Regions from separate parts of the Pseudoalteromonas sp. UBA6610 genome, predicted to be linked through region 3. Evidence: predicted binding sites of a transcription regulator. Region 3 holds the regulator's gene; each other region holds the start of a gene.
What was found. Region 3 encodes LexA, which represses DNA repair genes until DNA is damaged. Its sites were predicted from a motif close to TACTGTATNNNNATACAGTA; they were not measured.

Region 1 (3,584 bases), on a different contig from region 3:
TACTCTAGCTTAACAACACGTGGGTGGTGGCGCTCAACCGCATAAGATGCGCGAGCAACGGTGCTAAGCATAGGGTAGTTTTTATCTATCGTGTTAATATCGTCAATCACATCAACCGCTACTTTAGAGCCTTTAAAAAGCTCAACACAGTAATCAGCAAAGCGTGGTGGCGCCATACGTTCAGGCTCAGTACCACATAAATCACGCGCCGCATATTGCCCTGCTGCAATTGCATTTACAGCTTTAACTGTTTGCTCATTTGCATCGATTAAACCTATTTGCGTAATAGGCTCAATACTTTCGCCATGGTATTCGCGCGCCTCTAAAGGTTGCCACAATGCTTGGCATGCGCCTAAATACGCCACTTCTAATGCATGCTGGTAACGCGCATCTGTATGTAATTTAGGTAAGTAAATAGCAGGGTTTACACTGCCCGCGGCTTTTGCTTCGTTAATCGCTAGCTTAGCGGCATCAAAGTAGCGTCTTACATCATCGTAATCGCGGTTAAGCGGCCCCGTAGGTGCTAAAACAACACGTACATTATCAACCACTAAAAACGTAACTTGTTTACCAATACGAGAATCTACTTTAGCGTGTGATTCGATAGCATCACTTAATGAGTTATTGGCTAATTGAGAAAAGTCATCACTAATTATAATAAGTGCATCGTGAGAAAATGAGTCAAAGCTTGCACTAAGTGATTGTGCAGCTATCGCTTGAGGATATGCCATAAGTAAAACTCCTGTTAGAAAACATAAGGGGCTATTATCGTTGATATAAAAACACAAAACCAGCCAACTGCGATCAGCTCATTTTAATCTGGCAACTTGGTTTTACAGCAAACTAAAGTGACTCCATGTTTTAAGAAGAAACTAACAACCACTATATAGTTTTTAGTAAAGGCAGCCCCTGCTTGCTCCACGTTTAAATTACTTTGCTAAAGCACTCTAAATTGCAAAAAAGCGTGTAGTTAATCAAGAATACTCAGTTGCAGATTTAAATTAGGTTCATTTTTAACACCCACTCCAATACCTAATAAACGCACTGGTTGCTGCATCCCGCGTTGATACGCCTTAGAGAGTAATTCAGTAAAAATAGCAGTATTTAATTGATGATGAGCTTGATCAGCAGAGGTAACAACAAAGTTTGCAAACTTCACTTTTACACTTAGCTTATTAATACGATTTTGCAGCTGTTGCTTATTAAGGCGCGCTGTTAGCTCTTCGAGTAATTTAGGTAACTGATCTAAACATTCTTGTAGGCTATTTTTATTGTATTCATAGGTGTGTTCAACACTAAGGGATTTACGGACTCGCTCAGTGGTTACTTTACCAATATATTCGCCAGCACATTTTTGATAAAGCGATACACCAAAATTCCCCACATGCTGCTGCATCCAATTAACGCCTTTCTCGCGAACGTCTTTACCTGTGTATAACCCCTTTAAATTAAGCTTTTCGAGGGTTACTTTGCCCACTCCAGGGATTTTACCCAGCGGTAAATTATTTAAAAACGCATCAACTTCATCCGGTAAAACCACAAATTGGCCATTGGGTTTATTTTCGTCACTGGCTATTTTGGCAATAAACTTAATGGGAGCAACTCCGGCAGAGGCAGTAAGGCCGGTATCATTATAAATATCTGCTCTAATTTGCTGAGCAATAAGCGTTGCGCTGCCTTTGCATGCAGTGCTGTTGGTTACATCTAGGTAAGCTTCATCAAGCGACAACGGCTCTATTTGGTCGGTATAGCGTTTAAATACAGCGCGTATTTGGTTAGAAATTTCTTTATAAACCGCCATGCGCCCAGGCACAATAACTAAATCGGGGCATAATTGCTTAGCGTGGTAGTTAGACATAGCCGAGCGAACACCATATTCGCGCGCTATATAATTTGCTGTAGATAGCACGCCACGACGGCTATTGCCACCAATCGCTAAAGGCACACTGGCAAGTTTGGGGTTATCGCGCATTTCAACCGCTGCATAAAAGCAGTCCATGTCGATATGAATAAACTTTTTCATTACCACATAACAACTGTTTATTTATACAGCCATTATTAAGGATTCACTTTCATTAAGCAAGTCCATTAAAGCCTGTTTAGCTTGCTAAAGTTAAAGCGCGACTAGGTGTAGCGCGTTAAGCCGTGCAAGCTTTAAACAGCTTTTTTAAAACGGCTGCTTAAAGCGCTTTGATTTTTTAAAGCAATGTAGCCAAAAAACAAACTCCAATAAAAACCCCGCAGCTAAAAGCATTATGCCGCCGGAGGCATTACCCATTGCATAGCAAGCAAAAGACGCTATAAAAACTAAACTGGCTAAAGCCCAATTAATTATATTTTGCATGTGTGTTCTCGTGTGTGTGTTGTCTGTGTTATTTAACTGTAGTCCTAAAAATAAATAGGTACAATCATCTTATAAAAAAACATGGCATTTATTGTCTTGAGCTACAAACACCATATTGATAACCTCATTCATTTAAAACTAAGAGTACACATACATGCAAAGGTTCAAAGATCAGCACCCTATTCATACCGATATCACCGTAGCATGGGCCGATATGGACGCCCTACAACATGTTAACAACGTGGTGTACTTGCGTTATTTTGAAATTGCGCGTATCGATTTTCTAAATAAAATAAATCAGTTTGATACGATAAAACCAGGTGGAATAGGCCCGGTCATTAGTGAAAACAATATTCGCTATAAACGTCCAGTAACCTTCCCAGATACCTTAACCGTAGGTATTACTATTTCAGATATAAAAAGCGACCGTTTTATGATGAATTACTCTGTATTTAGCCATGCTCAGCAAGCTATTACTACCACAGGCTATTCTCAAGTTGTTATGTTTGACTTTAAAACAGGACAAAAAGCGGCGATTTCAGAGCCATTACTATCGGCACTACACCAATTCGCTTAAGTAGGTTTATTGCGAATTGGTATTAATTATCCACTCTCAAGATCTTACATAATTTAAGGATTTTAAATGCAATACAGTCCGTTAGGCAGCAGCGGTGTTGATGTTTCTAGAGTATGCTTAGGCAGCATGACTTGGGGTAAACAAAATACCCAACAAGACGCCGATGAGCAAATAGCTTATGCCTTGGCACAAGGCGTTAATTTTATAGATACTGCCGAAATGTATGCCGTTCCTCCTTCACCAGAGACCTACGGTAAAACAGAGCAAATTATAGGTAACTGGCTAAGTCGCAATGCGCAAAAGCGCAGTGATATTGTATTGGCGAGTAAAATTGCAGGCAATGGCTTGTCGTGGGTACGAGATGGCGGCGATATAACACGCAGCGCTGTCATTGAGGCCGTAGATAACTCGCTTAAACGCCTACAAACCGACTACATAGATTTATACCAATTGCATTGGCCTAATCGCTCTACCCCACATTTTGGCAGGCAGTGGCCAGGTAAACTCACTTTTAGTGACGTAGATACTGAGCAACAACAGGCGGGTATGCTTGATATTTTAGAGGGCCTTGATGAGTGTGTTAAAGCCGGAAAAATAAAATATTGTGGCCTTTCAGATGACACCCCATGGGGCATTAGCCAATTTCTAAATTTAGCAAAAGCG
Region 2 (3,584 bases), on a different contig from region 3:
CACCCGTGGTTTCTATATCAACCACGCTGTAAATACGGTTAGGGTCTACAAACCACTTAACTGCAGCAATATGTACTGTAAAACCTACATTTTTTAAATTATCAATGGTGGTTAATTGGTTGCGCCTAAGTTTATCGCCTGGGGCTTTTACCTCTTCAAAATGTACTTGGCCATTATTAATAACCATTAAGTCGGGGTAACCATCTTTTAACTGTAAATAGTGTTTGCTCATAGCCGTTAAGTGCGCAATTAACGCTTCAAGCGGGCTGTTTAAAATAAGTGCCTCTAGTGGCTCTAATAAATTGCTGCGCCATCTAAATAAACCATTGGGCTGCTCAAAATACTGCGCGGCATGCTTACATACCAAATTAAGCAGCGCATGATTAGTGCTACAGCTTTTTAAACGTGCGTCAATTTGCGTGCTTTGTGCTTCATAAAAATTACCAAGCTGTAAAACTTGCGGATAAATATCAAATTCATTACACGGCGGGTAAGGCGACTCTATAAATAACTCGTGCCAAAATACTAAGCCAAACAAGCTTTGCCATAAGGTGTTTTCGGTATTAAAAACCGTTAACCCTTTTGCACTGTAATGCTCATTTACGCCTTGCTCTACATCGCCTCGGTAAATTTCGTCAATTTCAAGCACACATTGGGTATCGGCTAGCATAGTGCTTAAGCGCGAACGCGTTTGTTTATTATACTTACGCATTAAAAAGTCATCAGCAAAGTACAGTAAATCGTCGGTGAGCGGGTTTTCTATAATTTGCTCTAGCTGCGCTTTTACCCACGCTTTATTACCTAGGCGGTATTGCTCTCTTATTTGAATTTCTTGTGCTTCGGCGTAATCGGTGCAGCCTTCAAGTAGGCTAAAGGCAAGTTCGCTATCGGTATTTTTAAGTTGTTTGTACAGCCTAACCAGCAGTTTGTTTTTAATGTCGTGCGCTTGTGCGCCATGCGCCGGTTGCGCTAATACTAAATGCGCAAGCTCGGTGTAAGGGGCTTTGTCATCCAAGGTTTCATCTTTTGTATTACCGGCTGTTTTGCCAATGTTTTTAAATGCTAAACGGTAACGATTTAAAACGTAATTAGATTGCGCCTCAGCGAGTGTATTAAAGCGCGACAAGCTCTCGCTGTGCCCTTCGCGGGTAGCGGTTAACCCTAAATCGCGCATAACAAAGCGGTTTTGATGGTTTACATCGCCACTACTTAAGCGCCCTGCAAATAAAAACTCAAAATACTCGTAATAATCTTCACGGTTATTTATCACATATTGGCTATATAAAGGGGCTAAATCATCTGTGCGCTCACTAAAAAATTGGCTCGCAATAGTGACCAACTCCCCTTTAGCTGCGCTTTTCTTAAAGCTTACTTGCTCACTGTAATTACTGAGTAACTCCACCAGCATGGGCTTAGTTAAATGCGCTATAAGCTGCTTGTAATGCTGTGCGTTTGGCTCATATAAAATACCCGCTGTTTTTAGCGTATAAATAGCCTGATGCGGCGAAGTTATTTCTTCATAATTAAGCGATTGCGCCTGCACTAAATAAGGTTTGCGCGAATACACACGCGCCAACATGCATTGGCTTTGCTCATCTAGTTGGTTAATTTTACTAATAAATTCACTATGTTTAGGCTCAAGTAAATGCATACATTTACTTGTTACAAACTCAATAAGCTCTCTAAAATGCGCTAAATAGTATTTTGCTGGTAATTCTTTTTTCATAACATCGCCAAAACTGTATATAAAAACAGTATCTAGTATTTGTGCTTATTATTCAATCTTAAACTTGTAACTAAAACACGCTATAGTGAGCGTATAAAAGTAAATTTATTAAAAATAAAGGACTTACCATGAGCGCGCACCCATACGATGTTTTATCACTCAATAACGGCGCAAATATTATTTTTACGCCTTGCCCCAGTACAAAAACGCAAAACCTAGCGGATTCAATCGCTACATTAAAAGCCGCTGGCACTCACATGCTGTTATCGCTTATGCCGCAAAAGGAGCTTGAAAAAAACAACGTACAAACAATTAATAGTGAGTGCAATAAGCACGATATAACCTGGTTTCATTTACCTATAAATGACGACGAAGCACCAAAACAGCCTTTTACATCAAGCTGGAACACCCACAAAACCGACATATTACAGGCCATACAACACAAACAAACCATTGCCATACATTGTAAAGGCGGCACTGGCCGCACAGGGTTGGTCGCTGCGCTTATTTTAAATTCGGCAGGTTACACAAAAGAAGAAGTATACAGCCTAGTACAAGGCATTCGCCCTAAAGCACTCACTATAGAATTGCAAAAAGAGTACTTTGAGAATTTTGAGGTGTAAGACAGAAATTGGGGAGGATTTAGCACTATAAATAGTGCCAATAATTCTATTTATAGCCTGTAATGAATTAGCACTGATAAGATTGATCACTTGTTATGCAACTCATTTAAACTTTGCCAAGAAATCATTTTTAATACATGCCTTAATACAGAAACTACTATAATTGTTAAAACGCATTAATTGCCAGATGACACCTTGTCCAAAGTCCAAATAAACTGGTTTTGTTGCTTTAAACCAAACATATCTAGGCCTTTTCCACTCAAAGAGGAAGTGTCCTACATGCGTGGATTTAATTATTCCATCTATTTTATCTGAGCTATGTATTTCTACTAACTCATTCGGACCTCGATACTCAGAAATAAAAGAATAAACGAAATGAGTTTTATGATTACTTGAATGAATAGATATATCTTCCATTGATTCATGCAGAGGATCAGGAAGCATCGCACTTAATTTTATGTTTTTCGCTAGATTACGACCATTTATTACCCAAATCATATCTCCGTAGAAATCCTCTCTTGATTTCAACTCAGCTTCAGACATTGGGGAGTTTTGAAATTCAATTACAATATTCTGCTCATTAACAACATCTGCAATATGCTTTTCACCACTTTTATCAAAGTATACTATTTCTTGATTATGATCTTCCCAATGATTTTTCCAATCTCGATGCCATTGGGATTCATTATCCCACCAAGGATCACAACTACATTTTACCTTGTGCGCCCAATGCCATCTAATTTTTGAACCACACTTTGCTACGGTTGGGCTACCACAATATATACAAACTCCTTTCATCTTAGGCAGAGGAGCTTGCTTAAATCCGTCAACTAATGAAAATTTCATAAGTACATAACACTCGGTTGTATAATGCCTCAATCAGCCGCTGCTGGATTGGCTTGTTATATTTATTTAACCAATTCAGGAGCGGGTAAAGTTTTTGTAATACTTTTATTTAGCGAATGATTGTCAAATGCTATAGAAACCATTGAAAGTTTCGCCACCAATTTTTCCCCCTTAAATAGAGCTAAATCCGTTCCTAATTCTGCACCATCAAGATCGGAGAGTGGAAAAGTTTTGTCAATTTTTTTCCAGCCAGATAATCCTTTAAGTAGGATTACTTCACTGTCTATTTTGATTTCGTATTGCCGAAAGCTGAGTACCATCCACCAAGCAAAAATAGATGTTGTAACCAAAGCGAGAATTAACGCCAAAAGTTGTTCATTTGGCGATAA
Region 3 (3,584 bases):
GTTTATAGGTAATTACCGCTGCAAGTTGTTTAATTGAAAGCTGCTTTGCAAATGCCTGCATTGCAGTTCCTGGGCGGCCATGAATCACTACATCAATGTGATCTTTTATATCACCCAAAACAATGGGGCTGCCTTTTAGCGCAGGAAATACGCCCGGTAAGCCCATACCTGTGGGTTGATGACACGCAGCGCAACTTGCCATATACACTTGCTCACCTAGTGTCATTAGCTCTTCTTTAGGAATTGTTGTCTCAAGCAATGCTGCATCAGCAAGTGCGGCTTTTTGCTTAGCTTGCTTAGCATCTGCAAGCCATGCGTTAAAGTCCTTTTGCGATTTAGCTTCAACCACCACGGGCATAAAACCATGATCTTTACCGCACAGCTCTGCACACTGTCCTCGGTAAATACCTTCTTCGTTAATGTTGGTCCACGTTTCGTTGATAAACCCCGGGTTGGCATCTTTTTTAACGGCAAAATCGGGTACCCACCAAGAGTGAATAACATCATCAGAGGTCATTAAAAAACGCACCTTTTGATTAATTGGCAGTACTAAAGGTTTATCAACCTCAAGTAAGTAATTGGGGTTTTTATTAGCAAGGTTGGCTATTTCGTCTTGAGGGGTAGATAAAATAGAGTAAAACTCTACGTCTTCACCCATATATTCATAATGCCACTTCCACTGTGACCCTGTAATTTTAATGGTTAAGTCGGCCTTACTGGCATCTTCCATCGCAATGAGGGTTTTAGTGGCAGGAATTGCCATGGCAATTAAAATAACAAACGGAATGGCAGTCCAAAGAATTTCTACTTTGGTACTTTCATGAAATTGGGCAGGAACTGCCCCTTTAGATTTACGGTGATGAATCAGTGCCCAAAACATTATTGCGAACACTATCACCCCAATCACACAACATATTAAAAATATGGTCATGTGTAGCTGATATACATTATTACTTATATCGGTTACGCCCTTGCGCATATTGTATTGGCTATTAGCCAGCACTTGCTGCGGGAACATAATCAACACAAGCCACAAGGTAGAGGTCAGTTTACCCATGTGACGGCTCCTTTGATGCTATTGCGAATGCAAAGCGAAGAGGCATACGGCTTAAACGCCAATTCGTTATTTTTATTTTTTAACCAATCTTATTTTTGATTGGTATCGCTAGGACAACAAAAGGTTTGTGTATATTGTGTGTTCTCATAACTAAAAAGCTGTGAGTTATTGTTAGTCCAGCACATTAATGATTAGCTAAAAAACGTACAACAAGCAAGTTTTAGTATAAAAAACAATCAAGTGATATTTTAAAATTGAGTAAATGACGGCGTATTAAATTGTTATTTAACAGCCAAGATACGAGCAAAATTAAGGGATGTAACACGCCTAGGAAGATAAAAGTATGAGTGAAAAAAAGTTTACAGCCTAAATAATTTTAGGGCGCTTTGAGATGGTGGAAGGTCTGTTTTTAAAACAAAAATGCACACTTAAAAGTGCGCATTTATAAATATTACTTAAAAATAGTTAAAAATTACATCCAGTCGGCATTTCTTATTACGCCAACGGCTAACCCTTCAATATTAAAAGATTCGTTTTCAAGGTCTACTTCAATTGGCGTAAACTCTTCGTTTTCGGCGTGTAATAATACTTTTCGGCCTGCTTTTTCTAGGCGTTTTACGGTTACGTCTTCATCTACTCGTGCAACCACAACTTGGCCGTTTTCTGCTGTTTGAGTACGGTGTACGGCAAGTAAGTCGCCATCCATAATACCTATATCTTTCATACTCATACCGTTAACACGCAGTAAAAAGTCGGCGGCTGGTTTAAACATAAGTGGGTCTATTTTACAGTGACTCTCAACATGTTCTTGCGCCAAAATAGGCGAACCCGCTGCAACTCTACCTATTAATGGTAGACCTAGTTGCTCAGGCTCCTCTTCTTCAACCAATTGAATACCACGGCTTGCGCCTGGTTTCATTTTAATAACACCTTTTTTGGCAAGCGCTTTTAAGTGCTCTTCTGCGGCATTGGCACTTTTAAAACCGAGTGTTTGCGCAATTTCGGCACGTGTAGGAGGCATACCAGTGTCTTTAATAAAAACTTTTATTAGTTCGAGTATTTGAGCTTGGCGTTTAGTTAATGGTCGCATACAACTGGTTTTCCATACAGTACATTTAACTGTGAGTATATACAGTTAAATAAAAATCGCAAATTTAAATTGTGCTTTAAAATAGCTAAATACACCGCACCTGGATAAATTTTAGGTAATTACAGACGTTCAGTATTTAAAATGCTATAAATTTGCTTTCAATATAAAGGAGTAATTATGAGTATTTGGCATCAACCCATTACATTAGAGCTTTGCAAACAGTTAGATGAGGGAATAAACGGCCAAGGCACGCTAATGAAAACCATGGGCATAGAAATAACCGAAATAGGAGATGATTACCTGGTGGCTACCATGCCCGCCATTCCTGAGCATCATAATCCTATTGGTATGGTACATGGTGGCGCAAATGTGGTACTTGCCGAAACCGTAGCAAGCTACGCCGCTAACTTTGTAGTGGACTTTACAAAATTTTATTGTGTTGGACAGGAAATTAGCGCCAGCCACTTAAAGGCCTCTCGAAATGGCACTTTAACCGCCGTTACTCGTGCATTTCATATTGGTAAGCGCAGTTCTGTATGGGAAATAAAAATAACCAATAGCCGCGGCGAGCTTTGCTGCGTATCAAAAATGACCGCAGCGGTTGTCGAGCGCAAATAATTAACTATGGCTACTTTTCGATAGGGTAAATCGTTATTTCCATACCAGCGCCAATTGCAGATATACGTAGCAATGTATCTGCATGTAGAGCTTGGTTAAAACACTTAGGCGACGTGCCCGACTCAAAGCCTATATCAAACGTTCTGCGCGAACAGCTTAGCCACTGTTTAAGCGCATTACGTGAACACGACTCTATTAATTCACATAAGTGGTTGATTGCTTTGTCTGGCGTGGTTATATCACCTGAGGCTTCAATACGCGCCAATTGACGATATTCGTCTTTGTCATAATGCAAAACCATCGCGTTTTTCTTTAAGTCTGCCACTAGGGCGCTAATATCTTGTTTAGACTCAAGCTCTAGATCTACATTTAAAAATTGAATTTCCGACATTGTCTGCTTTTTACCCTCTTATAGTTTCATCGCAAACTTTAACGCAGTTTTACTTTTATACCAAATCAACAAAGCGCTAAACATGGCTTTATTCATAGAAAATACCTGTTTAAACGCCATTGGCACCTAATTTGCCTTATAAAACGAGTTAGGCTAGTTACGCTTAATTTTACCGTTTATGTATGAAAGTTATACACACACTGTGTAATTAAACGCTTCAGGAGGACAATTATGGTAGATCATGGCCCGCAAATTAAAAACGACGATCAGTACGATGCGCTTCGAGATGAAGGCATGAGCAAACAAAAAGCCGCGCGCATTGCTAATAGCAATACTCATAAAACCGCAGTTAAAGGCGGCAAAGCCTCAAAGTATGAGCAGCGCACTAAAAAGCAGCTGTACAATAAAGCTAAAGAGCTCGGCATTAG
Region 4 (3,584 bases), on a different contig from region 3:
AGAATGGGTATTAGCTATTATGATAAAAATGCAAACTTGATAATAAATAACGCTGTTAAAATCCACACGCTAATACTAACCTGATCGCGTTTACCACACAGTACTTTAACCGCAGTATACGATATAAAACCAAGAGCAATACCGTGCGCAATAGAGAATGTAAGTGGCGTCATAAGCAGTACTACACTTACCGGAATTGCATCGCTCATGTCATCCCAGTTTACAAACTTAAGGTTTTGCAGCATTAATACCGCAACGTATAAAATAGCACCCGCTGTTGCATAAGCCGGCACCATTTGCGCAAGCGGCGCAAAAAACATCATTAGTAAAAAGCATATACCCACAACAACAGCTGTTAAGCCAGTACGCCCACCAACCGATACACCGGCTACAGACTCAATATAAGAAGTAGTGGTAGAAGTACCTAACATTGCACCCGCAATAGTAGCTGTACTATCGGCACTTAAAGCACGCCCTAAACGTGGCATATTGCCTTTTTCATCGGCTAAGCCTGCTTTTTGAGTTACCGCAACTAACGTGCCTGATGTATCAAATAAATCAACAAACAAAAACGCAAAGATTACACTCAGCATAGAAAGCTCAAAGGCCGCTGCAAAATCAAGTTGCATGAAGGTAGGTAAAATAGACGGTGGCATTGACATTACGCCGTGGTACTCAACTAAGTCGAGGCTTAACGCAATGCCCGTTACTAGCAAAATGCTAATAAGTACGCCGCTTTTTATATCACGATAAAGCAAAGCAGCAATGACAAAAAAGCTTAAAATAGCTAATAAAGGACCTGCCGAAGTAATATCGCCAAGCTGTACTAATGTAGCTGGGCTTGAAACAATAATGCCTGCATTTTTAAGCGCAATTAACGCTAAAAACGCACCAATACCAGTGGCAATAGCCTGCTTTAAAACCAAAGGAATAGCATTAATTATCCACTCTCTGACCTTAAACAAACTTAATATTAAAAATATACAACCAGACATAAATACCGCACCTAATGCAGCTTGCCAGCTATAACCCATGCCCAGTACAACACCGTAAGTAAAAAACGCGTTTAAACCCATGCCCGGCGCAAGTGCTAAAGGGTAATTAGCCCACAATCCCATAATAAAACAGCCAATAGCAGCCGCAATACAGGTAGCAACAAATGCAGCACCTTGATCCATGCCTGCTTCCGCAAGCATTGCAGGGTTTACAAATACAATGTAAACCATAGTAATGAAAGTAGTGATTCCAGCAATGCTTTCGCGTCGCACATTGGAGTTATTTTCGCGGAGTTTAAATAGAGCTTCGAGCATAATAGACTTGTGATAGTAAAAAGTGACGTGATTTTACCATAAAATTAAGTATAAACAGGACATTTTACCTTGCGATATACTAAACTGTTGACGTAGAAACTATAAAAAAGAAAATATATGAATAAGACTCAGCCTAGCGGACAAGACTTAGAGCAGCAATTAAACAATATTTTAGATTTTGTAACACAGCCTACAAACCACAGCGCTGAAAACAATAGTGATGTAAGTGAGCAAACAACACTTAACAAAGCACTGTATTATTTAAAGCATAACCAAGCACCGTTGGCAGCTAAGTGGATGCGCCTTGCCGCAATGGCCGGAAATCATCGCGCCCAGTTTTATTTAGGGTTATTTTTTGTCAAAGGCCAAGGCGTACCAAAAAGCGTATTTCACGCAGCAGCATGGTTAAGTTTAGCCAGCAGCCAAGGCTATGAACCGGCAACCGCTGCTTTAGATGATTTAAGAAAATATATCGACACCAAACGTCTTAAAGACGCTCAGTGCTATGCAGCCAGCTTGTATGAGCAAATCCACCAAATTCAGTTTGCCCACTTAATCCCAAAAAATGACTAACTACTGTATAGCTAACAGCTAAGCACTGTAAAACACACTAAAATAACTGAATAGCCATCCCTTAAGTACTGTATAACGCTGCTACACTTTATACAGTACTGCAAACACCCTCAGCTTTCACTTACACGGCTTAAATTATAACTCACTGTTTTTAAAGTGTTATTTTATTGTTTATTTTTTAAAACCATTAACTGTATAAAAAATAACAAAAAACGCTTGCACACAACAACTGTATAAACTACTGTATACGTGTACTGTATATAAACCCAGTGAGTGAGAACTATGCTACAGCCAATTACCGTAAGAACCGTTAAAAGTTACCAACAACATGATGAAAGTGAGTCGGTAAACTTAATAAAAGTAGAAGATGAAATTTCTGCTACGTTTGAAATGCTAAAAGTGTTGCACCAATACAATAGCTCTAACGCGTGGACCTTACTGATTGCGCCCGACCATGTGCCTAGTAAAGCCTTGCTAGATAGCTGCTCTATAGATACCAGTAAACTGCTTGTAATAAGACAAAAGCATTTAGTAAATTTAGAGTATGTGCTTAATTCAGCACTTCATAATGGTAACTTTGCAGCCATTATTACATGGACCGATATAGTAAGTGAGCAGCAGCTTGTTAATTTATCGCTTAATTTAGACAAAAGAAGCGCTAAGCTATTTTGCTTTACTAAAAAAACCAGTACTACAGCAATATCACTTACTCAATAAGCTTGGTAAAATACATTTTTAATTTATGTTAATTAGTATTTTATGAGTGTAACCAGTACTAGCGCTTGCTTATGCAACAGTCAGCTTAATTATGGTGACTGTTGCCAGCCTTATCATCTTGATATAAAAACCCCAGCAACACCTGAGCAACTAATGCGTTCGCGCTTTAGTGCTTATGCATTAAAAAATGCATCTTATGTATTTAAAACTTACGCCAAAGAAAAACAAGCACAAAACCCAGTAAATGAAATTGCTGACTTTGCCAATAGCTGCCGCTTTGTAAAATTGGTTGTGCGCGATACGCAGCAAAGTGATGAGCGAGGTTATGTTGCCTTTAACGCGTATTATTTTTACCAAAACTTATATTGTGAATTGGATGAGAAATCAGACTTTATAAAAGAGGACGGTGAATGGCGTTATTTAGAGGGTATTATTAATCCGGTCGCCGATATAAAAGTTGCCAGAAACGACCCCTGCCCATGTGCAAGCGGTAAAAAATATAAAAAGTGTCACAGTGTATAAAATAAGCTAAATACTTAGCATAAAAATAGCTTTTTATTTAAGCGCTACTCTATACCACTAACATGTTAATAACTGCCATAAACAAAAAATGGACCATCTAGGTCCATTTTCTACAATATTGCTATTGGTTATTCATCATCATCTAGATCGAACGATTCACGCTGCGCAGGTCTAGCTAAAATCTCAACATAGAATGAAGTAAGCGCCTGCTTTTCGATTTCGCTGATCTTGTTGTTAATTTCAGCTACGTGAACAACTTCGGCATCATCGGCACTTGTGCCAAACTTACAGTCAAACGCCCAGTAATCAGCTTCAACAGGTAGCGTTTTATTGCGCTCTCTTTTCAAATATTTTTTCACTTCATGCTTTGCAGCATCAACCATACGAGGGTATTTGATTTTCTCATGATTTAGCGTGAATGTTTTCTTCATTACGTTCCTAATTACCTTGATTTAATGATAA

Region 1: a site for LexA is predicted at 2,035-2,054, ahead of dinB (DNA polymerase IV). Genes of this name have one in related genera too.
Region 2: a site for LexA is predicted at 1,738-1,757, ahead of B4F91_RS15230 (exonuclease domain-containing protein). Genes of this name have one in related genera too.
Region 4: a site for LexA is predicted at 2,123-2,142, ahead of B4F91_RS17635 (SulA-like leucine-rich domain-containing protein). Genes of this name have one in related genera too.

What each region holds. Positions count from the first base shown of each region.
Region 1 is NZ_DJHW01000023.1:41,189-44,772, forward strand. It holds gene B4F91_RS03520 (M17 family metallopeptidase) at 1-731, opposite strand, end outside; gene dinB (DNA polymerase IV) at 971-2,023, opposite strand; gene B4F91_RS03530 (acyl-CoA thioesterase) at 2,499-2,921, shown strand; gene B4F91_RS03535 (aldo/keto reductase) at 2,988-3,584, shown strand, end outside.
Region 2 is NZ_DJHW01000115.1:2,902-6,485, reverse strand. It holds gene B4F91_RS15230 (exonuclease domain-containing protein) at 1-1,726, opposite strand, end outside; gene B4F91_RS15225 (dual specificity protein phosphatase family protein) at 1,855-2,349, shown strand; gene B4F91_RS15220 (competence protein CoiA) at 2,452-3,195, opposite strand; gene B4F91_RS15215 (hypothetical protein) at 3,258-3,584, opposite strand, start outside.
Region 3 is NZ_DJHW01000137.1:29,245-32,828, forward strand. It holds gene coxB (cytochrome c oxidase subunit II) at 1-1,057, opposite strand, end outside; gene lexA (transcriptional repressor LexA) at 1,530-2,147, opposite strand; gene B4F91_RS18015 (PaaI family thioesterase) at 2,325-2,765, shown strand; gene B4F91_RS18020 (hypothetical protein) at 2,776-3,156, opposite strand; gene B4F91_RS18025 (DUF7218 family protein) at 3,388-3,584, shown strand, end outside.
Region 4 is NZ_DJHW01000134.1:17,164-20,747, forward strand. It holds gene B4F91_RS17625 (NCS2 family permease) at 18-1,310, opposite strand; gene B4F91_RS17630 (tetratricopeptide repeat protein) at 1,428-1,883, shown strand; gene B4F91_RS17635 (SulA-like leucine-rich domain-containing protein) at 2,166-2,600, shown strand; gene B4F91_RS17640 (YchJ family protein) at 2,643-3,122, shown strand; gene B4F91_RS17645 (DUF6172 family protein) at 3,251-3,553, opposite strand.